Regions from separate parts of the Streptomyces sp. NPDC057280 genome, predicted to be linked through region 1. Evidence: riboswitches for the same ligand, from Rfam matches in the RefSeq annotation. Region 1 holds a riboswitch; each other region holds the start of a gene.

What was found. Region 1 has a riboswitch for cobalamin ahead of ACFUO4_RS14530 (prenyltransferase/squalene oxidase repeat-containing protein). Riboswitches for the same ligand answer to the same signal wherever they lie in the genome.
Region 2: it holds a riboswitch for cobalamin, as region 1 does, so the genes downstream of both, ACFUO4_RS17990 (cobalamin biosynthesis protein) here and ACFUO4_RS14530 (prenyltransferase/squalene oxidase repeat-containing protein) in region 1, are expected to answer to the same signal.
Region 3: it holds a riboswitch for cobalamin, as region 1 does, so the genes downstream of both, ACFUO4_RS26735 (CbtB-domain containing protein) here and ACFUO4_RS14530 (prenyltransferase/squalene oxidase repeat-containing protein) in region 1, are expected to answer to the same signal.

Annotation. Positions count from the first base shown of each region.
Region 1 covers NZ_JBHUYR010000002.1:887,582-897,284, forward strand. The annotation lists gene ACFUO4_RS14525 (SCO2322 family protein) at 1-113, opposite strand, end outside; gene ACFUO4_RS14530 (prenyltransferase/squalene oxidase repeat-containing protein) at 113-1,372, opposite strand; cobalamin riboswitch at 1,485-1,620, opposite strand; gene ACFUO4_RS14535 (phosphotransferase) at 1,682-2,326, shown strand; gene ACFUO4_RS14540 (nuclear transport factor 2 family protein) at 2,307-2,783, opposite strand; gene ACFUO4_RS14545 (MBL fold metallo-hydrolase) at 2,828-3,865, opposite strand; gene ACFUO4_RS14550 (aldehyde dehydrogenase) at 4,062-5,519, shown strand; gene ACFUO4_RS14555 (ferredoxin) at 5,528-5,761, shown strand; gene ACFUO4_RS14560 (tetratricopeptide repeat protein) at 5,807-6,670, shown strand; gene ACFUO4_RS14565 (TetR family transcriptional regulator) at 6,940-7,599, opposite strand; gene ACFUO4_RS14570 (glycosyltransferase family 4 protein) at 7,814-9,193, shown strand; gene ACFUO4_RS14575 (class I SAM-dependent methyltransferase) at 9,187-9,703, shown strand, end outside.
Region 2 covers NZ_JBHUYR010000002.1:1,632,864-1,642,566, reverse strand. The annotation lists gene ACFUO4_RS18005 (helix-turn-helix domain-containing protein) at 1-455, shown strand, start outside; gene ACFUO4_RS18000 (hypothetical protein) at 641-1,087, shown strand; gene ACFUO4_RS17995 (DUF397 domain-containing protein) at 1,362-1,601, opposite strand; cobalamin riboswitch at 1,874-2,015, shown strand; gene ACFUO4_RS17990 (cobalamin biosynthesis protein) at 2,128-3,069, shown strand; gene ACFUO4_RS17985 (cobyric acid synthase) at 3,066-4,577, shown strand; gene cobN (cobaltochelatase subunit CobN) at 4,574-8,230, shown strand; gene ACFUO4_RS17975 (putative cobaltochelatase) at 8,227-9,703, shown strand, end outside.
Region 3 covers NZ_JBHUYR010000004.1:630,430-640,132, forward strand. The annotation lists gene ACFUO4_RS26710 (carboxylesterase/lipase family protein) at 1-1,015, shown strand, start outside; gene ACFUO4_RS26715 (hypothetical protein) at 1,035-1,385, opposite strand; gene ACFUO4_RS26720 (DUF6479 family protein) at 1,534-1,884, opposite strand; gene ACFUO4_RS26725 (ferredoxin) at 2,029-2,394, shown strand; gene ACFUO4_RS26730 (histidine phosphatase family protein) at 2,509-3,072, opposite strand; cobalamin riboswitch at 3,167-3,323, shown strand; gene ACFUO4_RS26735 (CbtB-domain containing protein) at 3,361-3,582, shown strand; gene ACFUO4_RS26740 (CbtA family protein) at 3,608-4,372, shown strand; gene ACFUO4_RS26745 (acyl-CoA dehydrogenase family protein) at 4,510-5,688, shown strand; gene ACFUO4_RS26750 (oxygenase MpaB family protein) at 5,698-6,540, shown strand; gene ACFUO4_RS26755 (tetratricopeptide repeat protein) at 6,603-8,843, shown strand; gene ACFUO4_RS26760 (hypothetical protein) at 8,859-9,149, opposite strand; gene ACFUO4_RS26765 (phytoene desaturase family protein) at 9,225-9,703, shown strand, end outside.

The DNA.
Region 1 (9,703 bases):
GTGCCGGTTCGGTCCCAGAAGGACCAGTAGCGGTAGCCGGTGGCGTGGGCGGCCTGGGTGGAGAGGGGGAGGAGACAGAGGGCCGTCAGGAGGAGGGGGGTGACGCGGCGCATCACTGCTGGCGCTTCCGGCCGCGGAGCATCAGGCCGAAGCCGATGAGGGAGCCGAGAAGGAGACCGCCGCCGACGGTCCAGGCGACGGTGAGGGCGCCGTCGTCGTCGTTCTGATCGGACGCCTTGACGTCCTCGGCGGAGGCCGTGGGGGGCTCCGCATTGATGGCCCTCGGGGTCGGGCCGGTCGCGTTCAGAAGGGTGACCAGGTCCTTGCCGCCGAAGCTGTGGACGTCACCCCGGCCGGCCTTGGTGGCGAAGATCAGCTGGGCGTAGGCCGCCGGGCCGCTCTGCTCGGCCCACTTCACGGCGTTGGCCTCCAGCCAGCGCAGGGACGCGGCGGCCTGGTCGTTGTAGCCCGCCGAGGCGAGGGCGACGACCGCGTCGGCCGTGTTGCCGTAGTCGGGCTGGTCCTCGGAGCCGGGCAGCGCCGACTTGAGGTAGCCGTCCTTCTTGAGGGTCTTGGCGAGCCAGGCGGCGCCGTTGTCGGCGGCCACGTCGGCCAGGCCGTCGTCCTGCTTCCCCCGGCAACCCACGGAGGTGTCGGCGTCCTCCTGGGGCCCGGCCGCCAGCACCTCGCCGTAGCCTCCGAGCACCGCCGCGACGGTCGCGTCCGCGTTGGCCGTCAACTTGCCCTTCTTGTCCGGCTGGTAGGCGAAGGCGCCCGCGTCCTTGCTGTCGCACGGGAGGCTGAGCTGCCACAGCGCGTCGAGCGGGGACTTGCCCTCCTTGCGCAGGTTGGGGACCGTCACGCCGGCCTGCGCGAGGGCGCCGACCACGAGGGAGGTGGAGTTCGCGTCGGTGGCCGAGCCCGCGGAGTAGCCCCAGCCGCCGTCCTTGTTCTGCACGGACTTCAACCAGGTGACGGCCTTCTTGACCTGGGTGTCATAGCTCTCGGTGAGTGTGGTGAGCGCCTGGACCGCGACCGCCGTCATGTTCGTGTCGACCATGACCTTGGCGTCGCACGGCTTGTTGGTGTCCGCGCGGAAGGCGGGGAAGGCGCCGCTCGCACACTGCTGTCCCGCCAGCCAGGCCACCGCCGTGTCGGCGGGGTCGACGCTCACCTCGTTCTGCGCCATCAGCGCCAGCGACTGCCGCCACACCCCGTCGTACGTCGGATCACCCGTCCCGTACAACCCGTCCGGTATCACCACCGAGGGCGACGGCGAAGGCGAGGTGGACGGATCGGCGGCCACGGCCGGTGTGGCCGTGCCGATCACGGCGGTGGCGGCCAGGACCGCGGCGCTGCGGCGGACGTTCATGATCGGCGGATGCCTCTCCCTGCAAGGGAGCCGGGCGCACGGGAAACCCCCGGGCGGCTCGGCCCCGTAGACCTCGACGGTGCCGTGCACCGGCCGGATGCCGGTGCGCGTGAGCCGGTCAACTGCTCCGCGCGGGGCGATCCGGCTCGCCGCCCGGACGGGACGGCTCACGGTTGCGGGTCAGCGCCGGAATTGCACCGGCTTCCCCCCGTACGGGTGTGATGACGACGCGGCCACTCTACCCGGCCGTAAACAACCGGCTGAGGGGCTCCTGTGAGGGGCTCCGGGGCGGGGGATAAGTTCGGCCGCATGGAGATCACGGGGAGACTCATCGGCTCGGGGCGGGCGTCCGACGTGTACGAGGTCGACGAGGACTGGGTACTGCGGCGGGACCGGGAGGGGTATGCGGACGCCCTCGCGGAAGCGGCCGTCATGGAACATCTGCGCCGGCACGGCTACCCCGTACCCGAGGTCCGACTGGACGCCTCCTCGCGCAGCGACCTCGTGATGCGGCGGCTGCACGGGCCGACCATGCTGGCCGCCTTCGCCGCCGGCCGGATCGACGCCCGGGAGGCGGGGGCGGTGCTGGCCCGGTTGCTGCGGCAACTGCACGCCGTTCCGGGACGGATCGTCCACCTCGACCTCCACCCCGACAACGTGATGCTCACCGACGACGGGCCCTACGTCATCGACTGGGCCAACGCCGAGGAAGGCGACCCCGGCCTCGACTGGGGCATGTCCGTGGTCATCCTCGCCCAGGTCGCCGTCGGCGAGGAGGCGATCGCCGAGCCCGCCCGCGCGATGCTGGCCGCGCTGCTCGCCGACCCGTCCGAGCTCACGGAGGAGGGGCTGGCGGAGGCCCTCAGGCGACGGGCGGTCAATCCGACGATGAGCCGGAGCGAGACCGAACTGCTCGGTGCCGCCGCGGACTTGATCAGGACGTTCCTGCCCTGACCACCGGCGTCGGCCCCCCGAACGGCAGCCTCAGCCGTCGCGCCGCCAGCAGCCACGTACCCTCCGCCGACCTGCGGAACTCGTCCTCGTACTGACCCACCTGCACCGGCGGCCCCGGCGGGACCGGGCCCTGGCCGTCGCCCTCGTGGCCATCGACGCGGTACGTCGTGAAGTACGAGGTCGCCGTCGCCGTGTCCGGGGACGTCACCGTGACGAGGATGTTCGACATCACGCGGCGGGAGAGGCGGTCCGCCGGGCGGGAGCCGAAATACGTCCGCAGCGCCTCCCGGCCCTCGGCGCGCCGCCCGTCACCGCCCGGAGGCGGCCACTCCCAGACGCCGTCCTCGGTGAACAGCTCGGCGACGGAGCCCGGTTCGCCGAGGTCGAGGCGGTGGACGAAGTCGATGATCAGACGCTCGCAGGCGCGCTCGGCCAGCAGCCTCTCCAGAGGATCCATGCCGCCATGGGATCACACCGGCCAGGTGTCACACCGGCCACGGGTCAGACCGCCACGTACGTCACCGGCTCACTCCCCGCCACCGCCTCCGCGCGCCCCAGCTTCACCAGCCGCCGCAGGTGCGCCTCCGCCTCCGAGACGGCGATGTTCCGTGATCCGTAGGGGATTTCGGACCAGGGACGGTTCCACTCCATGCGTTCGGCGACCTGCCAGGGCGTGAGCGGCTCGACGAGCAGCATGCGCAGTCCGTCGAGGCGCTCCTCGTGGTGGGTCAGCAACTCCCGTACCCGGGCGGGCGCGTCGGTGAAGACGTACTGGTGGGCCGGGAGGATCTCCGCGGGGGCGAGGCGGCCGACGCGTTCCAGGGAGTCGAGGTAGTCGCCGAGGGGGTCGGTGACGGTGGCGTCGTCGGGGTCCTCGTACAGGCCGATGTGCGGGGTGATCTCGGGGAGCAGGTGGTCGCCGGAGAACAGGCGGCCGTGGCCGGGGAGTTGCGCGGGGTGCTGTTCCTCCAGGTGGAGGCAGACATGGCCGGGGGTGTGGCCCGGCGTCCAGATCGCGCGCAGCCGGCGGCCGGGGAGGGGCAGGAGGTCGCCGGGGACGATCTCGCGGTCCGGTACGGCGGGGGAGAAGCCGGGGAGGCGGCGGGGGCGGGCGGCGCGGAGGGGTGCCAGGTGGTCCTCGGGGGCGCCTGCCGCCTCCAACTTGGCTGTCATATAGGCGAACCAGCGCTCGGGGCGGGTCTCGCCGGTGCGGCGGACGATCGCCGCGTCCGCCGCGTGCATCGCGATCCAGGCGCCGGACGCGTCCCGCACCTGGCCCGACAGGCCGTGGTGGTCCGGGTGGTGATGGGTGATCACCACTCCGTGGATCCCGGCGGGCGAGGTGCCGCAGGCGGCCAGCCCCGCGGTGAGGGTGTCCCAGGACGCCGGGTCGTCCCAGCCGGTGTCGACCAGCACCGGGCCGCCGTCGGTGTCGACGACGTACACGAGCGTGTAGCCGAGCGGGTTGTCCGGGATCGGCACCCGGATGGAGCGGACGCCGCCGCCGTGGTCGGTGACCTGTGGGCTGACCTGTGCCATGGGTTCCCCCGTCTCCGCGTCCCGGCGTCCTCGCGGGCCGAGGCAACTATAACTAGAACGGGTTTCGATGGGAGCCCAAGTCATCCATCAGTCGCGTGTGCGGGGCTGTGGACTCATGGGAGTAGAACTGGTATCAGTTCCGGTAACTGAGTATCTGATGAACCGTCAGAGTCAGCTCCCGGGGAGGCAGTCGGCCATGACCGAGCTCGTGGAACACGGACAGCTGTTCATCGGCGGGGAGTTGACCGACCCCCATGGCAAGGACGTCATCGAGGTGATCTCCCCGCACACCGAGGAGGTCATCGGACGCGTCCCGCACGCCGCGCAGGCGGACGTGGACGCCGCCGTCGCCGCCGCCCGGCGCGCCTTCGACGAGGGGCCCTGGCCGCGGATGAGCCTCGACGAGCGCATCGAGGTCGTCACCCGCATCAAGGACGGCATCCTCACCCGGCACGAGGAGATCGCCCGCGTGATCTCCTCCGAGAACGGGTCGCCGTACTCCTGGAGCGTGCTCGCGCAGGCGCTCGGCGCGATGATGGTGTGGGACGCGGCGATCACCGTCGCGCGGAACTTCACGTACGAGGAGCAGCGCGACGGCGTGCTCGGCAAGATCCTCGTCCGTCGGGAGCCGGTCGGTGTCGTCGCGGCCGTGGTGCCGTGGAACGTCCCGCAGTTCGTCGCCGCCGCCAAGCTCGCGCCCGCGCTGCTCACCGGCTGCACGGTGATCCTCAAGCCGTCGCCGGAGTCGCCGCTGGACGCGTATCTGCTCGCCGAGATCACGCGCGAGGCCGGGCTGCCGGAGGGTGTGCTGTCGATCCTTCCCGCCGACCGTGAGGTGAGTGAGTACCTGGTCGGGCACCCCGGTGTGGACAAGGTCTCCTTCACCGGGTCGGTGGCCGCGGGCAAGCGCGTGATGGAGGTCGCGTCGCGGAATCTCACCCGGGTCACCCTCGAACTGGGCGGTAAATCGGCGGCGGTCGTGCTGCCGGACGCGGAAGTCGAGTCCACGGTCGCCGGTGTCGTCCCCGCCGCCTGGATGAACAACGGGCAGGCGTGCGTCGCCCAGACCCGCATCCTCCTCCCGCGCTCCCGCTACGACGAGTTCGCGGACGCTTTCGCGGCGGCGGCGAGCGCGCTCGTGGTCGGCGACCCGCTGGACCCGGCGACCCAGGTGGGCCCGCTGGTGGCACAGCGCCAGCAGCGCCGGAACCTCGACTACATACGGATCGGCCAGGAGGAGGGCGCGAAGATCCTCACCGGCGGCGGCCGCCCGCCCGGCCTGGACAAGGGCTGGTACGTGGAGCCCACCCTCTTCGGCGACGTCGACAACACCATGCGGATCGCCCGCGAGGAGATCTTCGGCCCGGTCATCTGCCTTCTCCCGTACGGCGACGAGGCCGAGGCCGCGAAGATCGCGAACGACTCCGACTACGGACTCAGCGGCAGCGTGTGGACGGCGGACGTGGCCCACGGCATCGAGTTCGCGCGCGGGGTGCGGACGGGCACGTACAACGTCAACACCTTCAGCCTGGACATGCTCGGCCCGTTCGGCGGCTACAAGAACTCAGGCCTGGGGCGGGAGTTCGGGCCGGAGGGCTACGGCGAGTTCCTCGAACACAAGATGATCCATCTGCCGGCCGGCTGGGAGGCGTGAGCGCGGCCATGGGGGACCGCTGGCAGGTAGAGGTCGACCGTTCGATCTGCATCGGCTCGGCGCAGTGCGTCCACCGCGCCCAGGGCGCCTTCCGGCTCGACTCCGGCATGCAGTCCCACCCCGTCGAACCGGAGACCGACGCCAACGAGAAGGTCCTGGAGGCCGCCGAGAACTGCCCGGTCGAGGCGATCATGATCACACTCCTGGGGAGCGGGGAGCCGGTGTTCCCGCCGGAGGAGTGAACACTTAGGCTCCTGCGGTCGTCATCAGGGACCGTAGGGGTGGGTGTGGAGAAGTCCGAGGCCAAGCAGCTGATCGAGCAGGCGTACGAGGCATGGGATGCCGAAGAGTGGCTGGGCGCGGCCGAGCTCTTCGAGCGGGTTCTCGCCCACTTCCCGGACGTGGAGCCGAGCGCGGTGTGGTGGTACGACGCCGCGCTCGCCCACAAGTTCCTGCGCAACTGGCAGAAGGCGTACGAGCTGGGGCGCGAGGCCGCCGCCCGCGCGCCGCGCGGGGAGGGTGACCCGGCGTACTGGAACCTCGGCATCGCGGCGACGATCCAGCGTGACTGGGCGACGGCGCGGGACGCCTGGGCGGGCTTCGGCATCGAACTCCCGGACGGGGAGGGCGAGATCGAGGTGCTGGGCGGGCACGCGTGCGTGCGGCTCGACACGGGCGGCGAGCGGGAGGTCGTATGGGTCGAACGGGTGTGTCCGACCCGCGGCCGGGTGGTGAGCGTGCCCGTCACTGGCGGTCGGCGCTACGGCGAGATCGTCGTCCACGACGGCGCACCCAACGGCGAGCGGATCGTCGACGGCACGGCCTTCCCCGTCTTCGACGAGCTGCTGCTCTTCCAGGAGTCCGAGCTGCCCACCCTGGAAGTGACGGTCGCCGCGGGCGAGCGTGCCGACCTGGAGGCGCTGGTCGGACTGTTCACCGAGCACGGCTACGGCGCCGAGCCCGCGAGCAGCGTCCGGATGCTGTGCGCCTGCTGCAGCGAGGGCACCCACGAGCAGGAGCGCGGCGTCGAGGCGGGCGCCCAGCAGGTCTCGCTCGCGGCCCCGCCGGAGGAGGCGCGCCGGTTGCTGGAGCGGTGGGCGGCGGAGGTGGCGATCGGGCGGAGCTGGAGCGGGCTGGAACCGGTCGGATAGGCGGGGTGGGGCCGCGAAAAAACATCCAGAATATCCAGATCGGGGGGTTTCATCCCCGCTCTGGCGTTCTATTCTGGAAGTGGCCTACGGGACGAGTGAGGGAGTCCGAGCGGAGTAGCCGACTCTGGCGCGACGCGGAAGCAGAGCATCCGCCGGTGCCGACGTCGACGGTCGGGCTGAGAGGCCGGAAGGCAGCGGTCAGGCCGGAAGGCGACCCCCAGCACCTGATCCGGACCATGCCGGCGAAGGGAACCCGTCTCGTAGGTTTTCTACGGCCCCTCGGGCGCCGTGAGGTCGATCAGTCGGCACACCGTCTCGATGTCGATCTTGACCTGGGCGATGGAGGCGCGCCCCGAAAGCCAGGTGATCAGCGCCGAGTGCCAGGTGTGCTCGATCACCCGGACCGCGGAGAGCTGGTCCGGGGTCGGGTCCGCGAGGCCCATCGCGTCCAGGATGATCACCGTGGTCTGCCGGGAGACCTGGTCGACCTCGGGGGAGACGCTGCGGTCGGCGAAGGTGAGGGCGCGGACCATCGCGTCGGCCAGGTGCGGCTCACGCTGGAGGGCGCGGAAGGCGCGCATCAGGGTCTCCGCGACCCGCTCGGCCGCCGTCTCGCCCTGCGGGGGCTTCTTCCGCAACGTGCCGTGCATGTGCTCCAGTTGGTCCTGCATGGTCGCGACCAGCAGATGCACCTTGGAGGGGAAATAGCGGTACAGCGTGCCGAGCGCCACCTGGGAGGACTCCGCGACCTCCCGCATCTGCACGGCGTCGAAGCCGCCCCGGCTCGCCAGCTGGGCGCTCGCGTGCAGGATGCGGCGTCGGCGGGCCGCCTGCCGCTCGGTGAGCGGCGGCGAGTCGGTCCGCACCGTACCGGCTTCGACCTTGACCGGCTTGACCGGTTTGGCCGGTGGCTTGGCTTGCGCAGGCATGGGTCGGGTCCCGTTCCGTGACAATCGGTGAGGGCGAATGATCGCACAGCATGACAGGGGCTTCGGCCGTGGCGCGAATCACCTGATCCACTGCTCACACCGCCCCTACCTGCCGGTAGATTCAGAGCCTCTTGGACGATCAAGTCTGAAACTTGTTCTAGATTAGCGTCCCGGCGTAATCTCGCGGGAAACAGCAGGAAGAAGGGGGCCCGGAGTGACCGCTGAGGCCAGTCAGGCGGGGTCCCAGGAGGACCCGGCCGCGGACGGCGAGCGACCGCTCAACATCGCACTCCTCACCTATAAGGGAAACCCGTTCTGCGGCGGCCAGGGCGTCTACGTCCGCCACCTCTCCCGCGAACTGGCCCGCCTCGGCCACCGCGTCGAGGTCATCGGCTCCCAGCCGTACCCGGTCCTGGACGCAGGCCTGGAGGACCGGCTGTCCCTCACGGAGCTGCCGAGCCTCGACCTCTACCGCTCCCCGGACCCCTTCCGCACCCCTAAGCGCGACGAGTTCCGCGACTGGATCGACGCCCTCGAGGTCGGCACCATGTGGACCGGCGGCTTCCCCGAGCCCCTCACCTTCTCGCTCCGCGCCCGCCGCCATCTGCGCGCCCGACGCGGCGAGTTCGACGTCGTCCACGACAACCAGACGCTGGGGTACGGGTTGTTGGGAGACGTGGGGGCGCCTTTGGTCACCACCATCCACCACCCCATCACCGTGGACCGGCAGTTGGAGCTGGACGCGGCCGAGGGCTGGAAGCGCCGCTACTCGGTCCGCCGCTGGTACGCCTTCACTCGCATGCAGAAGCGCGTCGCCCGCCGGCTGCCGTCCGTCCTGACCGTCTCCGGCACCTCCCGCCAGGAGATCGTCGACCACCTCGGTGTCCGCGACGACCGCATCCACGTCGTCCACATCGGCGCCGACACCGACCTGTTCAAGCCGGACGCGTCGGTCCGCCGGGTGCCCGGCCGGATCGTCACCACCTCCAGCGCCGACGTCCCGCTCAAGGGCCTCATCTACCTCATCGAGGCACTCGCCAAGGTCCGCGTCGAGCACCCCGAGGCCCACCTCGTCGTCGTCGGCAAGCGCGCCGAGGACGGACCCGTCGCCCAGGCCATAGAGCGGTACGGCCTCGAAGGCGCCGTCGACTTCGTCAAGGGCATCTCCGACGCCGAACTCGTCGACCTGGTCCGCTCGGCCGAGATCGCCTGCGTCCCCTCCCTCTACGAGGGCTTCTCCCTCCCGGCGGCGGAAGCCATGGCCACGGGAACGCCGCTCCTCGCGACGACCGGCGGAGCGATCCCCGAGGTCGCCGGCCCCGACGGCGAGACGTGCCTCGCCGTCCCGCCCGGCGACGCGGGGGCGCTGGCCGCTGGACTGGGCCGGTTGCTGAGCGACCCGGCCTTGAGAGCGCGACTCGGCTCGGCCGGGCGTGAGCGGGTACTGGCGAAGTTCACCTGGGCCAGAGCCGCCGAGGGAACGGTCGCCAGATACCGAGACGCGATGGCCCGCTCCGCGACCACGCTTCCAGGCCGCTCCGCGGCCTCAGTGACTGTTGCAGGCATCTCATCCGAAAGCAGGGCCACGTGCTGACCGTCGACTTCTCCCGGTTCCCGCTCGCCCCGGGCGACCGCGTCCTGGACCTCGGCTGCGGAGCCGGCCGGCACGCGTTCGAGTGCTACCGGCGCGGCGCCCAGGTCGTCGCCCTGGACCAGAACGCCGAGGAGATCCGCGAGGTCGCGAAGTGGTTCGCGGCGATGAAGGAGGCCGGCGAGGCCCCCGAGGGCGCCACCGCCACCGCCATGGAGGGCGACGCCCTCGCGCTCCCGTTCCCGGACGAGTCCTTCGACGTCGTGATCATCTCCGAGGTCATGGAGCACATCCCGGACGACAAGGGCGTCCTCGCCGAGATGGTCCGGGTGCTCAAGCCCGGCGGCCGGATCGCCGTCACCGTCCCGCGCTACGGCCCCGAGAAGGTCTGCTGGGCGCTGTCCGACGCCTACCACGAGGTCGAGGGCGGCCACATCCGCATCTACAAGGCGGACGAACTGCTCGCGAAGATCCGTGAGGCCGGCCTCAAGCCGTACGGCACCCACCACGCGC
Region 2 (9,703 bases), 750 kb from region 1:
TCAAGGGCCGCACCGGCGAGGCACAGGCCCGCCGGGCCGTCGAACTCAGGACCGCCCGCCAGGAGCGCGTCTTCGACGACGAGGAGGGGCCGCGCGCCCATTTCGTCGTCGACGAGTCGGTCTTCCGCCGGCACGTCGGCGGCCCTTCGGTCATGCGCCGCCAATTGGAGCACGTCAAGACACTCGCCCAGCACCCCCGGGTGAACCTGCAACTCCTCCCCTTCACGGCGGGTTCCTTCTTCGGCTCGACAGCCCCCTTCGTACTGCTCACCTTCAAGGACGACGACGATCTGCTCTACATCGAGGGAAGTACCGGAAGCGTGACGAGCCGTGACGACATCGAACTCATCGCGCGCTACCAGGAGAGCTTCGCGGAAATCAGCGGCGCCGCGTACGAGGGCGACCAGGTCATCGAACTGATCGACGAGATCAGCACAGGCATGCGTACCAGCTGAACCCGGGCGGGTACGGCACCGGGCGGCGTCAAGGAGGGCCTATGTGGGTCTTCGACAGGTTACACGAGGGGTGGCGCCGGCTTGTGTCCACGCACGTCCCTCAAACAGCCGTAGAGCCAGGCCCGGCCGCTGAGCCGGAGGAGGGCGAGCCGCCCACCGACGATGTCGCACTGCGATCCGCAGCGATGCGCGACCCGGACTGGACGGACAACCTCGGGCGCATCGAGAAACAGCGAGCGGAGCAGGAGATGCGGAGGGAGCGCGCGACCGCGGACCAGCAGATCAGGCAGCGCACCGCGGCCTGGCTGCTGGGCTCGGGGACCGGGCTGCTGTTCCTGATCGCCGGTGTTCCGGTCACCAAGGCCGTTCAGGGCCAGCCTGTCACGTCCCTGGGCGTCTGGACCCTGCTCCTGCTCCTCGTGCTGGCCGCATGCGTGGTGGTCGGTGTCTTCCTCCTGATAGCCCGTCTGCTCATGGACGGCTCCGAGGCATCCGAGGACCGGGACCGCGGCCGGGAGGTCAGCGACGCCGCTGCTTCGTCAGATCCGCCGAGGCTTCCCGGTCAGCGGGCCGCTCCGGCCCGCTCCCCCGCCCCCGAGGGCGGCGCGCCGGATTCCGAGGCCGGACGGTGAACGGCGCCCCGCCCCACCACAGTCCGGCCGCCGCGGCCAGCACCAACGTCACGCCCGCCCAGACGACCGCTCGCGCATCGCGCCCCGGAACCAGCAGCGCGATCGCGGCCCCGCCTGCCACCGCGAGCACTCCGGATCCCACGCAGACCACGACCGCCACGGCGATCTCAAGTCTCGTCGTGCCGCTCGTGGTCCGCCGGATCCGTGGTGACGAGACATCCCTCGTCCGCCCGCCGCGCATCTGCCCACCCCTCCCGTCACGCAGGACGGACCGTCACCGGCCGTCCCGCTCCGGGGACACAAGCCGCCCCAGGAAGGTCCCCCAGGCATTACGACCGAAGGTCAGCCCGGGCCCCTGGCGCCACTTCGAATCACGGACTCGTACGGTTTCCTCGTCCACCGCCAGCTCCAGGCAGTCCTCGCTGGGAACGGTGGAGTAGCTGCTCTTGTGCCATCGCAGCTGCGCCTGCTCATGCAGCTGTGCCTGCCGCTCGGACGGATGCCCGTCGATCACGCCGACCTCCCCCTACCGAGTGTCAGCACCTCGACGCGACCCGTCTCTCGCAGCAGCGTATCGCTCCGCCCTGGGGCCGCGAAGGTAGCTCGTGGTCACCGACCCGAAACAGCCGGTTCTGCCCTGTTCGTTCGTACTGCCCGCCGGTTCCCTGTGCGACTCTCTCAGGTCTCTTTCCCCTTCGGGACGGCGTGGACGCGTCATGGCCGCCGCCATCCCGCTCTGTGGGCCTCAGCACACTCTCCCTTCGCAGGTCAACAGCGAGTTGACGGCTCTTCCGGGCCCGTGGTGGACTGCCGGGGCCAAGTACGGCGGCCAGGGAGGAAGTCCGGTGTGAATCCGGCGCGGTCCCGCCACTGTCACCGGGGTAGGTAGCCCCGGGAGCCAGGAACTCCCACCGCCGGTCTCGTCGAACCAGGGCGTGGACACCCTGAGTGAGGACATGTCGCCATGCTCGCCTGCCGTTTGAGGTACAGCACCCGGACAGCCACGAGGTCGCTGCCCGACCCCACGGCCGGCTGAGCCGATGCGTGCCGATCGCGTCTTCGCGTACGGCGCCGCCGCCGGGCTCGTCGGGGATCTGCTGCTCGGTGATCCGCGCCGGGGGCATCCGGTCGCCGCGTTCGGGCGGGCCGCCGGTGCCGTGGAGCGGGTGCTGTGGCGGGACCACCGGGGATGGGGCGTGCTGCACACCGCCGTGTGTGCCGGGGGTGCCGTGGCGCTGGGTGCCGTGGCCGAGAGAGTCGTACGTCCTTCCCGTACCGCTTCCGTCGTACTGACCGGCGCCGCCACCTGGGCCGTCGTCGGGGGGACCTCGCTCGCGCGGGAGGCGCGGGGTGTCGGGCGGGCCCTGGAGGCGGGTGATGTCGAGGGCGCTCGCGCCCGGCTGCCGCATCTGTGCGGGCGCGATCCGCAGGCCCTCGACGCCGACGGGATCGCCCGGGCCGTCGTCGAGTCCGTCGCCGAGAACACCTCCGATGCCGTGGTCGGTGCGCTGGTGTGGGGGGCGCTCGCCGGCGTGCCGGGGCTGCTCGGGTTCCGGGCCGTCAACACCCTCGACGCCATGGTCGGGCACAAGTCCGAGCGGTACCGGCGGTACGGCTGGGCCTCCGCCCGGCTCGACGACCTCGCCGGATGGCCGGGGGCACGGCTCACCGCCGTACTCACGACGGTGAGCGGTGGTGATCCGCGGGGTGCGCTGCGCGCCTGGCGGGCGGATGCCGGCAAGCACCCGAGTCCCAACGCCGGGCCCGTCGAGGCCTCGTTCGCGGGGGCGCTCGGGGTGCGGCTCGGGGGGACCCTGTCGTACGGCGGGCGGGTCGAGCACCGGCCCGTCCTCAACCGGGCCGGGCGGGCCGTGGACACACAGGACATCGAGCGCGCCGTACGGCTGTCCCGGCGCGTCGGGCTGCTCGCGCTCGGCGTCTCGGTCGCCGCGCGGGCTCTGCGGAAAGGGCGTGCCTCATGAGCGGGGGCGGGCTGCTCGTCGCCGGGACCACCTCCGACGCCGGCAAGAGTGTCGTCACCGCCGGGATCTGCCGGTGGCTGGTGCGGCAGGGGGTCAAGGTCGCGCCGTTCAAGGCGCAGAACATGTCCCTCAATTCGTTCGTGACGCGGGAGGGCGCGGAGATCGGGCGGGCGCAGGCCATGCAGGCCCAGGCCTGTCGGGTCGAGCCGACCGCGCTGATGAATCCCGTGCTGCTCAAGCCCGGTGGGGAGCAGAGCAGCCAGGTCGTGCTGATGGGCAAGCCCGTCGGTGAGATGAGCGCGCGCGGGTATCACGGCGGGCGGCAGCAGAAGCTGCTCGGTACCGTGCTCGACTGTCTCGCCGAACTGCGGGGCACGTATGACGCGGTGATCTGTGAAGGGGCCGGGAGTCCCGCCGAGATCAATCTGCGGCGGACCGACATCGTCAACATGGGCATCGCCCGCAACGCCGGGCTTCCGGTGCTCGTCGTCGGGGACATCGACCGTGGTGGCGTCTTCGCCTCCTTCTTCGGGACCGTCGCGCTGCTGTCCGAAGAGGATCAGAAGCTGGTCGCCGGGTTCCTCGTCAACAAGTTCCGGGGGGACGTCTCCCTTCTCGAACCCGGCCTCGACATGCTCCACGGGCTCACCGGGCGGCACACCTACGGCGTCCTGCCCTTCCGGCACGGCCTCGGCATCGATGAGGAAGACGGTCTGCGGGTCTCCCTCAGAGGGACCGTCCGGGAGTCGAACACCGCCCCGCCCGTCGGGGAGGACGTGCTGCGGGTCGCCGTGTGCGCGATTCCGCTCATGTCCAACTTCACCGACGTCGACGCCCTCGCCGCCGAACCCGGTGTCGTGGTGCGGTTCGTGGACCGGCCCGAGGAGCTGGCCGACGCCGACCTCGTCGTCATCCCGGGGACCCGGGGGACCGTGCGTGCGCTGGAGTGGCTGCAGGAGCGAGGGCTCGCGGACGCCCTCCAGCGCAGGGTCGCCGAAGGGCGTCCCGTCCTCGGCATCTGCGGTGGCTTCCAGGTCCTCGGCGAGCACATCGAGGACGAGGTCGAGAGCCGACGGGGGCAGGTCGAGGGCCTCGGGGTGCTGCCCGTAAGGGTTCGGTTCGCCCCCGAGAAGACCCTCACCCGGCCGGAGGGGGAGGCACTCGGGGAACGGGTCACGGGGTACGAGATCCATCACGGGGTCGCCGACATCCACGGAGGGACCCCCTTCCTCGACGGCTGCCGGGTCGGCCAGACCTGGGGCACCCACTGGCACGGCTCGCTGGAGTCGGACGGCTTCCGGCGGGCCTTCCTCCGCGAGGTGGCCGCCGCCACGGGCCGCCGGTTCGTGCCGGCGCCCGACACCTCGTTCGCCGCGCTGCGCGAGGAGCAGCTCGACCGGCTCGGCGACCTCATCGAACAGCACGCGGACACCGACGCGCTCTGGCGGCTCATCGAGTCGGGCGCGCCGCAAGGACTGCCTTTCATTCCACCGGGAGCGCCCGCATGAGCACTGTGTTGTTGTTGTCGACCGCCGACACGGACCTGTTGGCGGCCCGGGCCGCCTCGGGTGCGGACTACCGGATCGGCAACCCGACCCGCGTGGACATGGCCGCCGAGCTGCCGGGGCTCATCCAGGGCTCCGACATCGCCGTCGTACGGCTGCTCGGTGGCAAGCGGGCCTGGGAGGACGGGCTGGCGGCTCTCAAGGCCGCCGGGATCCCGACCGTGCTCCTTGGCGGCGAGGCCGTGCCGGACGCCGAGTTGATGGCCGAGTCGTCGGTGCCGGCCGGTGTGGTCGCGGAGGCGCTGAAGTACCTCGTCGAGGGCGGACCCGCCAACCTCACCGAGCTGGCCCGGTTCCTGTCCGACACCGTGCTGCTGACCGGTGAGGGGTTCCTGGAGCCGCAGAAGATGCCGGAGTACGGCGTCCATGGCGACCGTGCCCTCGTCGAGGGCCGGCCGACCGTCGGGGTGCTCTTCTACCGGGCCCATGAGCTGAGCGGCAACACCGGCTTCGTGGACACGCTCTGCGACGCGATCGAGGCGCGCGGGGCCAACGCCCTCGCCGTGTACTGCGGTTCGCTGCGCGGCGCCGACGCCGGGCTGTACGAGATCCTCGCGAAGACCGACGCCCTCGTCGCCACCGTCCTCGCCGCCGGCGGCACGCACGCCTCGCAGGCGTCGGCGGGCGGTGACGAGGAGGCCTGGGACATCGGCGCGCTCGCCGAGCTCGACGTGCCGGTGCTGCAAGGACTTTGCCTCACCTCGTCCAAGGCGGCCTGGGACGAGTCCGACGCCGCCCTCTCCCCCATGGACGCGGCGATGCAGGTCGCGATCCCCGAGTTCGACGGGCGGATCATCACCGTCCCGTTCTCCTTCAAGGAACAGGGACCGGACGACGTCCCCGTGTACGTCGCCGACCCCGAGCGGGCCGGGCGCGTCGCCGGGATCGCCGTACGGCACGCACAGTTGCGGCACAAGCCGAACGCCGAGAAGAAGCTCGCGCTCGTCTTCACCGCCTACCCGACCAAGCACTCGCGGGTCGGCAACGCGGTCGGCCTCGACACGCCCGCCTCGGCGGTGCGGGTGCTGGACGCGCTCCGGGACGCGGGGTACGTCGTCGAAGGACACCCTGACAACGGCGACGAGTTGATCCACCGGCTCATCAACGCCGGTGGGCACGACGTCGAGTGGCTCACCGAGGAGCAGCTGGCCGCCGCGCCCGCGCGGGTGCCCCTGGCCGACTACCGGGCGTGGTTCGACAAGCTGGACCCGGAGTTGCGGGACGGCATGCTGGAGGCGTGGGGCGAGCCACCGGGCAGCCTCTACGTCGACGGGGACGACATCGTGCTCGCCTCGCTCCAGTTCGGGAACGTCGTCGTGATGATCCAGCCGCCGCGCGGCTTCGGGGAGAACCCGATCGCGATCTACCACGACCCCGACATGCCGCCCTCGCACCACTACATGGCCGCGTACCGGTGGCTGGAGAACTCCTTCGGCGCCGACGCGATCGTCCACATGGGCAAGCACGGCACGATGGAGTGGCTGCCGGGCAAGGGCCTCGGCCTGAGCGGCGGTTGCGCCCCGGACGCCGTGCTCGGCGACCTCCCGCTCATCTATCCCTTCATCGTCAACGACCCCGGCGAGGGCACCCAGGCCAAGCGGCGCGGGCACGCCACCGTCGTCGACCACCTCGTACCGCCGATGGCGCGTGCCGACACCTACGGGGACCTCGCCAAGCTGGAGCAGCTCCTCGACGAGTACGCGCTCGTCTCGGACCTGGACCCGACGAAGGCGCCGGCCGTGCGGGCGCAGATCTGGACGCTGGTCAAGGCGGCCGAGCTCCACCACGACCTGCATGTCGAGGACCAGCCGGACGACGACGACTTCGACGAGTTCGTCATGCACATCGACGGCTATCTGTGCGAGATCAAGGACGTGCAGATCCGCGACGGGCTGCACATCCTCGGCGGCGGTCCGGTCGGTGAGGCGCGGGTCAACCTCGTGCTCGCCGTGCTGCGCGCCTCGCAGGTGTGGGGCGGGCAGGCGAACGCGCTGCCAGGGCTCCGGGCTTGTTTCGCGGCCCATTTCGGGCTGGTGGAGAAGGAGTTGCTCGCCGAGCCGGGTGCTCCGGTGAAGGTGCCGGTCGAGCTGACGGAGCTGGTCGAGGGCCCGGCCCGGAGCGCCGCCGACGCGATCGACCTGCTGGAGCAGCTGTGCCGGCGGGTCGCGGAGGGCATGGAGGCGCGGGACTGGGACGTCGCGGTCGCCCCGGCCGTGCTGCGGGGTGTGCTGGGGGTCGAACTCCCGGACGGCGTCACCGTGTTGGAGTTCGCCTGCACCGAGGTGGTGCCGCGGCTCGCCCGCACCACCGACGAGATCGACCACATCCTCAAGGCGCTCGACGGCGGTTACGTCCCGGCGGGCCCGTCCGGTTCGCCGACGCGCGGACTGGTCAACGTCCTGCCGACCGGCCGGAACTTCTACTCCGTCGACCCCAAGGCCATTCCCTCCCGGCTGAGTTGGGAGGTCGGGCAGGCGCTCGCCGACTCGCTCGTCCAGCGGTACCTGGCCGACACCGGCGAGTACCCGAAGTCCGTCGGCCTGACGGTGTGGGGCACGTCCGCGATGCGCACCCAGGGCGACGACATCGCCGAGATCCTGGCGCTGCTGGGCTGCCGCCCGGTGTGGGACGAGGCCTCGCGGCGCGTGACCGGCTTCGAGATCATCGGCCTGGAGGAGCTGGGGCGGCCGCGCATCGACGTCACCGTCCGCATCTCCGGGTTCTTCCGGGACGCGTTCCCGCACGTCGTCGGGCTGATCGACGACGCGGTGCGGAAGGTGGCCGAGCTGGACGAGCCCGCCGAGCGCAACTTCGTGAAGGCGCACGCCGACGAGGACACCGCCGAGCACGGTGACCGGCGGCGCGCGACGGCCCGTATCTTCGGCTCCAAGCCGGGCGCGTACGGCGCCGGTCTGCTGCCGCTGATCGACGCCCGCAACTGGCGCTCCGACGCGGACCTCGCCGAGGTGTACGCGGTGTGGGGCGGTTACGCCTACGGGCGGGGGCTGGACGGGCGGGCGGCACGCGGGGACATGGAGACGGCGTTCAAGCGGATCAACGTGGCCGCGAAGAACGTCGACACCCGCGAGCACGACCTCGTGGACGCCGACGACTACTTCCAGTACCACGGCGGCATGGTCGCGATGGTGCGCCACCTCACGGGCGCCAACCCCGAGGCGTACGTGGGTGATTCGGCCACGCCGGACCAGGTGAGGACCCGCACGCTGGGCGAGGAGACGCACCGGGTGTTCCGGGCGCGGGTCGTGAACCCCCGCTGGATGGCGGCCATGCGCCGGCACGGCTACAAGGGTGCCTTCGAGATGGCGGCGACCGTCGACTACCTCTTCGGCTACGACGCCACGGCGGGCGTGGTCGACGACTGGATGTACGAGAAGCTCAGCGCCGAGTACGTCTTCGACCCGGAGAACCGGGACTTCATGAAGAAGTCCAACCCCTGGGCGCTGCGCGGCATCACCGAGCGGCTGCTGGAGGCCGCCGAGCGCGGGCTGTGGGCAGAGCCGGACGCGGACACGCTGGAGCGGCTGCGCGCCACGTACCTGGAGCTCGAAGGCGATCTGGAGGGCGACGACCAGTGAGTACCCCGTTTCCGTTCACGGCCGTCGTCGGCCAGGACGATCTGCGGCTCGCGCTGCTGCTGAACGCCGTGTCGCCGGCGGTCGGCGGTGTGCTGGTGCGCGGTGAGAAGGGCACGGCCAAGTCGACGGCGGTGCGGGCGCTTTCGGCGCTGCTGCCGGAGGTCGACGTCGTCCCCGGCTGCCGCTTCTCCTGCGACCCGGCCAAGCCCGACCCCGGCTGCCCGGACGGCCCGCACGAGCCGGGCCCCGGCACCTCGCGTCCCTCCCGCATGGTCGAACTCCCCGTCGGTGCCTCCGAGGACCGGCTCGTCGGCGCCCTCGACATCGAGCGGGCCCTCGCGGAGGGCGTGAAGGCCTTCGAGCCCGGCCTGCTGGCCGACGCGCACCGCGGGATCCTCTACGTCGACGAGGTCAATCTTCTGCATGACCATCTCGTCGACCTGCTGCTCGACGCCGCCGCGATGGGCGCCTCGTACGTGGAGCGCGAGGGCGTCTCCGTACGGCATGCCTCGAAGTTCCTGCTCGTCGGGACCATGAACCCCGAAGAGGGTGAGCTGCGGCCGCAGTTGCTCGACCGGTTCGGGCTGACCGTGGAGGTGGCCGCCTCGCGGGAGCCCGACCAGCGGGTGGAGGTCGTACGGCGGCGGCTCGCGTACGACGACGATCCGGCGGGTTTCGCGGCGCGTTGGGCCGACGAGGAGACCGCCGTACGGCAACGGGTCGTCGCGGCGCGGGAGTTGCTGCCGTCGGTGCGGCTCGGGGACGGGGCGTTGCGGCAGATCGCGGCGACCTGTGCCGCGTTCGAGGTGGACGGCATGCGGGCGGACATCGTGATGGCGCGTACGGCCACCGCGCTGGCCGCCTGGGCCGGGCGGACCGACGTGCTCGCCGAGGACGTACGGCAGGCCGCGCTGCTCGCGCTGCCGCATCGCCGGCGTCGTAATCCCTTTGACGCGCCGGGACTTGACGAGGACAAGCTCGACCAGACCCTGGAGGAGTTCAGCGGCGAGGGCGAGGACGATCCCGACCCGGACGGGCCCGGTGGGGGCGGCGGGCAGCCGGCGCCGGACGACGGGTCGCAGGGGGACTCCGGGGGTGCGGCGCAGCCCGAGGCCGGCGAGGGCGGGGAGCCGCAGGCCGGTGGTGCCGGTGGCGGCGAGCAGTCCGCCGTACGGGCCGCGGAGCCGTTCCGTACCAAGGTGCTCAGCGTGCCCGGGCTGGGGGACGGTGCCGCCGGGCGGCGTTCGCGGGCGCGGACCGAGCACGGGCGGACCACGGGGGCACGCCGCCCTCGGGGTGCGCTGACCAAGCTGCATCTGGCGGCCACCGTGCAGGCGGCGGCGCCGCATCAGCGGGCGCGCGGCCGGTCCGGGCCCGGGCTCGTGCTGCGCCGGGACGATCTGCGGCAGGCGACGCGGGAGGGGCGCGAGGGAAACCTCGTGCTGTTCGTCGTCGACGCCTCCGGGTCCATGG
Region 3 (9,703 bases), on a different contig from region 1:
CGACAACATCGCCGCCTTCGGCGGGGACCCCGACCAGATCACCGTCTTCGGTGAGTCCGCCGGCGCCGGGTCCGTCGCCGCGCTGCTGGCCATGCCGAAGGCACGCGGTCTGTTCCGCCGGGCCATCGCCCAGAGCGTGCCGGGCACGTACTTCTCGGACGCGCTGGCCCGGGACATCGGCGAGGCCCTCGCCGGGGAGCTCGGACTGCGCCCGACGGTCGCCGACCTGGCGGGCGTGGACCCGCGCAAGCTGCCCGAGGCGGGGGCCGCGCTGGCCGGCCGCATGCGCGCGTTCCTGCCCCGGTGGGGCAAGGTCGCTCTCACCGCCACCCCGTACTCACCGGTCGTGGACGGAGACGTCCTGCCGGTCGTGCCGTGGACCGCTCTGGCAGAGGGCGCGGGCCGGGACGTGGAGCTGATCGTCGGCCACAACCGTGACGAGTACCGGCTGTTCCTGATGCTGGGCGGGCTGCTCGGCAAGGTCGACGACCAGCTGGCGTCCGCCGCGCTGGCCGCGTTCGGACCGGCGGCCGACGCCGGACAGGCCTATCGCACCGCGTTCCCCGACGCCTCGGCGGAGCAGCTCCTCGAACTGGTCCAGTCCGACTGGCTGTTCCGCATGCCCTCCCTGCATCTGGCGGACGCGCAGACGATCGGCGGCGGCCGGGCTCACCTCTACGAACTCACCTGGTCCGCCCCGGTCCACGACGGCACGCTCGGGGCCTGCCACGGCCTGGACGTCCCCCTGGTCTTCGGCTCGCGGGGCGGCGGACTGGGCAGCATGCTGATCGGCCCCGAGCCCACGCCCGAGACCGAACAGCTCTCCGCGTACATGCGGTCCGCGTGGACCGCCTTCGCGAGCACGGGCGACCCCGGCTGGCCCGCGTACGACCCCGAGAACCGGCTCACCCGGCTCCTCGACACCGAACCGACGGTGACGGCGTACCCGGAGGACGCCTCACGGCGGCTGTGGGACCGGCACGTGTACGAGGCGCTGCCCCTGAGCGCGGGCTGACCGGTCCGGCGGGCCGGTCCTAGGCGCGGTCGCCCTTCGGCCTGCCCCGCTGGTCGGGGGTGCCGTGCGGGGGCGGGCTGTGCGGTTCCGGCGACGTCGTCGGTGACACGGGGGAGCCGTGGCGTCCCGCGCGCGCCTCGGGGCGCAGCGCCTGGGGGTCGCCGGACGTCGGCTCGGCGCCGGCGTCAAGCTGCTCCAGGCGCGCGGTCAGCACCTCGGTCACCGGGAGCCGGTCGGCGTGGGTGCGCTCGTAGGAGAGCAGCGTCTCCACCTCCTCCGGGGCCAGTGACCGCACGCGGCTCTCCAGACCGCCGATGGGCAGGTGGTCGTAGTCGGGCAGCGGCAGGGCGCCGCGACCGCCGTCGGCCATGGAACTCACTTCCCTCGGTGCTGTGCTCTGCACGGGCCCGCGGGCCGAGCACCGACCCCGGCGCCGTGCTGTACGGGCCCGCGGGCCGAGCACCGGCCCCGGTGCCGCTCTGTACGGGCCCGCGGGCCGCGGATCGACGACCGCCCGGTCACCCGCCGCCGAACGATCCGCTCTTGCCGTCGGTCCACCGGCGGCGGGACTTCTCGGGCCCGGTCCGGGTGCTGCTGTTGCCGAAGGCGGGCATCTCGTGCGGGGTGAGGCGGTGGTCGCTTCTCGGCACCTCGTCGGGCTCCCTGTTCTCCGCCACCTCGCGGACGGGCCCGCCCTCCGGCAGCCGCGGCTGCTCCTCGGGGCGCGGCGGCGGGAGCTCCCGGCGACGGACGCGCGCGCCCATCCAGAAGGCGCCCAGCAGCAGGGCGACGACGACCAGACCCGCCACGATCAGCCCGACGCCCAGGGCGCCGCGACCCGCGGCCATCTCCATCCATGCGCTAGTCATGATCCCGCGAGTACCCCCGCCGTCCGGTGTGAACCCGACACCGTGACCGGCGGCCCCTGCGAACCCGACGGCCGTGACCGGCGGAAACCTGCGGCACAGGGGTTTGACGCGAAATGCGGCGGCTACCCGCGCGGTGTGACAGCGATGACACCCCAACAGGAGCTCATCCGGTTCCTGGAGGACCGCTTCGCGTGTGCGCAGGCGTGCACCGAGTGCGCCCGGGCATGCGCGGTGCGTGCCAGCCTCGTGGATCCGGACGGGACCGAGCAACAGGAACTCGTACGACGCAAGGGCATCATGTGCGCGGAGGTGTGCGACGCCACGTGCCGGGTGCTGTCCGAGCAGAACCGGCTGGACGAGGGCGGTATCCGCGTCCAGCTGGAGTGGTGCCGGACGGTCTGCCTGGAATCCGCCCACGCCTTCGACGGCGAGCCGGGAGCGGAGGACGCGGCGAAGGCCTGCCGGGAGTGCGCCCAGGCATGCACGGACTTCATGGCCACGCTGAACTGAGGCGGGCGTTTCCCTCGGAGTGCCTCAGAAGAAGCTTCAGAGGAGTTTCCGAGGGGCTTCTGAAGGGCCTCAGAAGGGCTTCTGAAGCGGCTCAGAAGGACTTCAGAAGGAGCTTCAGAGGGGCCGCCCCATCCGGACGTTCCAGCGCCCCGCTCGCCCGCTGAGTTCGACGGCGGTGAGCGGTGGTACGTCCGTGCGCCAGAAGGCCGGCCCCGGCACCCCCAGCGCGTGGACGAGCGCCGCGCGGACGATCTCGGGTTCGGCCACGGCGATCGTCCACCCCGTCTCCGCGGCCAGTGCGTCCAGCCATGCCCCGACCCGTGCGCACAGCGCGGCCACCGACTCCCCGCCGTGCGGCGTCGCTTCGGGGTCGGACAGCCAGCGCGTCAGCGCCTCCGGCTCCGCGGCACCCACCTCGGCCAGCGTCGACCCGCGCCAGCGCCCTGTGTCGAGGGCGGCCAACTCCGGTGCGTCCAGGGCGTCGAGACCGAGCGCGCCGGCCGTCTCACGGCAGCGCACGGTGGGGGAGGAACAGACCCGGTGTGCCGTCGGGAGCGTGCCCGCGGCGGCCTTCGCGCCGCGCAGGCCGGAGGCGTCCAACGGCCAGCCGTCATCGAAGCGGGCCTCCCGCAGGGCCTCGCTGATCGCGGGTGAGATCAACATCACTCGGCTCGTCATCCGCCCATTCCCCCGCTCAACACCCTTTCTGTACCGCCTATTTGACATGCGCACAGCGCTCCAGGGGCGCTTGTGGCCGGACCATGCGCTCTTGGCCCCATCCCTCCCACGCGGTACCTTCTCGTCGATATCGACGACGGTTCGGTGGAAGCCGGTGGGATTCCGGCACGGTCGCGCCACTGTATGCCGGGCACGCGCCTCAAAGGGTGCGGGCCGGGTGAGTCAGACCCGCCCCGTCGTCCTGTGCACCACCGAGACGGGACGCGAGTTCCCCCAGGAGGTCCTGCCATGGCGCAGACCGTCGCTCAGCCGACAACCAGTTCCACCGCCGTACCCGCCAAGCTGCCGATCGGCGCCATCGCCCCCTGGGCGGTCTTCTTCGGCGTCCTGATGCTGGTCCTGCTCTACTTCGTCGGCGCCGAACAGGGCGCCACCTCCCTGCTGTCCGGCGAGGGGGTCCACGAGTGGGTGCATGACGCCCGCCACCTGCTCGGCTTCCCGTGCCACTGACAGCGGCGAGGAAGCGTATCCGCGCATGAACTCCGCAACTGTCAGAAACCTCCTGGTCCGCGGCATGCTCGCGGGCCTCGTCGCGGGACTGGCCGCGCTCGTCGTCGCGTACTTCCTCGGGGAGCCGCGCGTCGACCAGGCCATCGCCTTCGAGGAGGCCCACGCGCACGAGCACGGCGGCGAGGAACTGTTCAGCCGTACGCTCCAGTCCACCGCGGGCCTGTCCACCGGCGTCCTCGTCTACGGGGTCGCCTTCGGGGGCATCGCGGCGCTGGCGTACTGCTTCGCGCTCGGCCGGATCGGCCGCTTCGGGCCGCGCGCGAGCGCGCTGCTCCTGGCGGTCGCCGGGCTGGTCGCGGTGTACGTCGTGCCGTTCCTCAAGTACCCCGCCAACCCGCCGGCCGTCGGTGACCCCGACACGCTCGACCAGCGGACCGCGCTGTTCTTCCTGATGATCGTCCTCAGCGTGCTGCTGACGGTGGGCACGGTCATCCTGGGCAAGCGGCTCGCACCCCGGCTGGGCAACTGGAACGCCACCCTCGCCGCGGGCGCGTTCTTCGTCCTCGTCGTCGGGCTGGCGTACGCGTTCCTGCCGTCGTTCAACGAGGTGCCGGAGCACTTCCCGGCCGCCCTGTTGTGGCAGTACCGGCTCGCCGCGCTCGCCGTGCAGGTGACCCTGTGGACCGCCTTCGGGCTGGTCTTCGGGCTGCTGGCGGAGCGGCAGCTCGCACCGAAGCCGGCCGAGCGGTCGGCGGGCGCGGACACCCGGCCGGCTCCCGTCGCCCACTGAGCAGTTCACCACCGAACGGGCCCTCGCATCGCGGGGGCCCTTTCGTATGCCTCGGTGCGGCCTTGCCATTCCCTATTTCTGGAACACGTTCTACCGTGTGCGCCGTCAGGACCGGTCCCGGGGAGCCTGGAGGCGCCGTGCATCTCGCATACACACCCGAGCAGCAGCGGCTGCGCACCGAACTGCGCGCGTACTTCGCCGCGTTGGTGCCGGACGACGCGAACGCCCGGCACGGCGACCGGCGTGAGCAGAAGCGCTTCTACCGCGAGATCATCCGGAAGCTGGGCGCCGACCGCTGGCTGGGCGTGGGCTGGCCCAAGGAGTACGGCGGCCGCGGACTCACCGCGATGGAACAGTTCATCTTCTTCGACGAGGCCGCCCAGGCCGGCGTCCCGCTGCCGCTGATGGCCCTGAACACGGTCGGCCCGACGATCATGCGGTACGGCACCGACGAGCAGAAGGCCTACTTCCTCCCGAAGATCCTCTCCGGCGAGATCGACTTCGCGATCGGCTACAGCGAGCCCGACGCCGGTACGGACCTGGCGTCCTTGAAGACGCGCGCGGTGCGAGACGGAGACGAGTACGTCGTCAACGGCCAGAAGATCTGGACCACCAACGGCGACACGGCGGACTGGGTGTGGCTCGCGACCCGCACCGACCCGGCCGCGCCGCCGCACAAGGGCATCACCATGCTCCTGGTCCCGACCACCGAGCCCGGCTACTCCTGCACCGTCATCAACACCCTCGCCGGCCATGACACCACCGCCAGCTACTACGAGGACATCCGCGTCCCCGTCTCGCGCCGGGTCGGCGAGGAGAACCAGGGCTGGCGGCTGATCACCAACCAGCTCAACCACGAGCGCGTCACCCTCGCCGCCCACGGCACCATGGCGATCCGCGCCCTGCACGACGTCCAGCGCTGGGCCATGGAGACCAAGCTCGCCGACGGCCGCCGCGTCGTCGACCTGCCCTGGGTGCGCCGCCGTCTCGCCCAGACCCATGTGAAGCTCGACGCGATGAAGCTGCTCAACTGGCAGATGGTCAACGCCGTCCAGAACGGCACGCTCACCCCCCAGGACGCCTCCGCCGTCAAGGTCTACGGCTCCGAGGCCCGCCGCGAGGCCTACGCCTGGCTCATGGAAGTGGTCGCCGCGGCGGGCGCCCTGAAGGAAGGCTCCGCGGGCACGGTCCTCCACGGCGAACTGGAGCGCGGCTACCGCTCCGCGGTCATCTTCACCTTCGGCGGCGGCAACAACGAGATCCAGCGGGAGATCATCTCGTGGATCGGTCTGGGGATGCCGAGGGTGCGGCGTTAGCCTGCGGGTATGGCAGATCCGGGGCTGTTCACGCCGAACTCGGTCACCTGGCAGATGCACGGCGACCCGATGATGTGGGTCGCCGGTGTCCGTGCGTTGTATCTCCAGGCGCTTCATCCGCGTGCCGTGCGCGGGGTCATGCAGAACTCCGACTTCCGGCAGGACGCCTGGGGCCGGCTGCTGCGCACCGCGAACTTCGTCGGGACCACGACGTACGGCACCACGGAGGCCGCCGAACGGGCCGGCGCCCGGGTGCGGAAGATCCACCGCATGCTGTCCGCGACCGACCCCGACACCGGCGAGACGTACGGCGTCGACGAACCCGAGCTGCTGCTGTGGGTGCACTGTGCGGAGATCGACTCCTACCTGCACGTCGCCCGGCGCTCCGGATTCCGCCTCACCGACGAACTCGCCGACCGCTACATCGCCGAACACCGGGTCAGTGCCCGCCTGGTGGGCCTCGACCCCGACGCCGTACCGGCGAACCAGGCCGAGATGGCCGCCTACTTCGAGAAGGTGCGGCCCGACCTCGCCGCCGGACCCGAGGCGCGCGCCGTGGACGACTTCCTGCTCCGTCCGCCGACGCACCCCCTGCTCGTCCCGGCGCGCGCGGTGCTGTGGCGGCGCGTGGCACACCTGGCGTACGCCGCCCTGCCGCCGTACGCCCACGAGTTGTACGGCAGACCGGCCCCGCGACCGGCCACCGTCACCCGCCAGTTGCGTGTCACGGGCACCCTGTTGCGCTGTGTTCCCGCACGTCTGCGCTGGCAACTGCCGCCCAAACACATCCTCCGCGCCATGTCACGGCTCGGCCCCGGCTCCCGCCCGGCACCGTACAAAGTCGGGAGATAGCTCGCCATACTGGACGGACCAGGGGTGGAGCGGCGCGACTTCGACGGGGGCGATCGCAGCAGATGGGGGACAGCAAACTGATCCAGGGCCGCTACCGGTTGCTCGACCTGATCGGGCGCGGCGGCATGGGCGAGGTGTGGCGGGCCCGCGACGAGTCGCTGGGCCGCCATGTCGCCGTGAAGTGCCTCAAGCCGCTCGGCCCTTCCCACGACCAGACCTTCACCCGCGTCCTGCGCGAGCGGTTCCGGCGGGAGGCCCGCGTCGCCGCCGCCCTCCAGCACCGCGGGGTCACCGTCGTCCATGACTTCGGCGAGGACGACGGCATCCTCTACCTCGTCATGGAGCTGCTGGAGGGCCGCAACCTCAGCCAGCTCCTGGAGGACAACAAACAGCATCCGCTGCCCGTCGCGGACGTCGTCGACATCGCCGACCAGGTGGCGGCCGCACTCGCCTACACCCACCAGCAGGGCATCGTGCACCGGGACCTGAAGCCCGCGAACATCATGCGGCTGACCGACGGCACCGTGAAGATCTGCGACTTCGGCATCGCCCGGCTCGGCCATGACATCGGCTTCACCTCCCGGCTCACCGGCACCGGCATCGCGATGGGCACCCCTCACTACATGTCGCCGGAGCAGATCGGCGGCTCCGAGGTCGACCAGCGCAGCGACCTGTACTCGCTGGGGTGCGTACTGTACGAGATCACCACCGGGGTGCCGCCCTTCGACCTCGGCGACGCCTGGGCGATCCTCGTCGGCCACCGCGACACCGCGCCCCGCCCGCCGCGCAGCCACCGCGCCGAGGTCCCCGCCTACTTCGAGAAGATCATCCTGGACCTGCTGGCCAAGCTGCCCGAACAACGTCCGCACGACGCGCGCGAGTTGGGGCGCCGCATCAGCCTGGGCCGCACCACCCCGACGTACGTGCCCACCGTGGTGACCCCGCAGCCGACGCTCCGCCCGGCCCTCGAACCGCCGTCCCGCGAGACGCGCCTGCCCTCCTGGACCCGGGGGATGACCACCGGCCACAAGGCGATCGGGCCCGGCGTCGGCCCCGCGCCGCCCGCGGAGGGCGCGGCCCTGACCGGCGAGTGGATCCCGCGCACGATCGTCGCCAGGCCCCCCGAACCCGTCCCCGACGAGCCGCCCGCGCCGTCCCAGGAGGCGATCACCGCCCTGGCCGGACGGCACAACGCAGGGCTCAGCCTGGGCCGCCTCGGGCGCTGGGCGGAGGCGGGCGAGGTGCACCGCGCGGTCGCCGCCGAACGCGAGCACCTCCTCGGGCCCGACCACCCGGACACCCTCGCCAGCCGCTACGAGGTCGCCTTCACCCTCTCCCGCACCGGCCGCGCCGCCGACGCCCTGCGCGAGTACAAACACGTCGCCCGCGCCCGCAGCCTCGCCCTCGGCCCCGACCACCCCGACACCCTCGCCGCCCGCCAGGAAATGGCCTACGTACTGGGCCAGTTGGGCCGCCACTTCGACGCCCACCAGGTCTACTCGTCCGTACTGTCCGCCCGCGAGCGCACCATGGGCGCCGACCACCCCGACACCCTGCGCTGCCGCCACAACCTCGCCTTCAACCTCAGCCGCCTCGGCCGCCTCGAGGACTCCTACCGCATGGCCCGCGACGTGGCCGCCGCCCGCGAACGCGTCCTCGGCCCGACCCACCCCGACACCCTGGTCACCCGCTACGAAGTCGCCTACGCCCTCGGCCAGTTGGGCCGCTGGCCCGAAGCGCTGCAGACCTACCACGAGGTCGCCGAGGCCCGCGCCCAGGCCCTCGGCCCCGAGCACCCCGACACCCTCGCCGCCCGCTACGAGGTCGGCATCAGCCTCGGCCGCCTCGGCCGCAGCGCCGAGGCCCTCCAGCTCTACCGCGACCTCATCGAGGACCGCACCCGCGTCAACGGCCCCGCCCACCCCGAGACCCTGCGTGCCCGCCACGGCCTCGGCGTCAACCTCGGCCGCCTCGGCCGCTGGGAGGAGGCCCTCGCCGAGTCCCGCGACGTGTGCGCCATTCGCGAACGCGTCCTCGGCCCCGAGCACCCCGACACCCTGGTCAGCCGCCGCGAGGTCGCCGTCGGCCTCGGCTGGCTGGGCCGCTGGGCCGACGCCCTCACCGAGTACCGCCGCGTCGCCACCGCCCGCGAGCGCGTCCTGGGCGCCGGCCACCCCGACACCCTCGCGAGTCGCAACGACGAGGCACACTGCCTGGAGCAGCTCGGGCGCGGCGCGGAGGCGGTCGAGCTGTACCGGAGGGTGGCGGTGCTGCGGCAGCAGCACGTGGCGGGCGGCGGCTGAACCGACGGCGCCGCCTCAGCGCGCGCGGCCCGGGTACTCCGGACGCGGAAAGTTCGAGCCGCTGATCACGGTCCAGCACCGAAGACAGTAGATCTCGTCCTCGTCCTCCTTGAACAGGAGATCCTCCGGCTGACCCGGCGCCGCCCGGGCCACCGCGAAGTCGATCGGATGTTCGAGGAAGCACTGCGGGCCGCCCTGCTGGTGCCAGAACGGGTCGACGGCGGACGACGGGTGGTACCGGACCGCGTTCCCGGCCCGCACCAGATGGTCGATCAGGTCGTACATGTGCTGCCGCGTGTGCTCCATGCGCCGAGTCTGCACCCCGGCGCACGATGCGTCGCTCCTCTGGCCGACCTAGATCATCGCGTGTTACGAAGGGGCATGCCTGCACTCCCTGGACACACGTACGACGTCGTCATCGTCGGCGGCGGACACAACGGCCTCGTCGCCGCCGCCTACCTCGCCCGGGCCGGACGGTCCGTCCTGGTCCTGGAGCGGCTCGACCACACCGGCGGCGCCGCGATCTCCACCCGGCCCTTCGCCGGCGTCGACGCCCGGCTGTCGCGCTACTCCTACCTGGTCAGCCTGCTGCCGAAGAAGATCGTCCGGGATCTGGGCCTGGACTTCCGCGTCCGCACGCGCACGATCTCCTCGTACACCCCCGTGGAGCGGGACGGACAGCCGACCGGCCTCCTGGTCGGCGGCGGCGAGCGGCGCACCCGAGAGGCCTTCGCCCGGCTCACCGGCGGCGAGCAGGAGTACCAGGCCTGGCAGCGCTTCTACGGCATGACCGGCCGCGTCGCCGAACGGATCTTCCCGACCCTCACCGAACCGCTGCCCACCCGTGAGGAGCTGCGCCG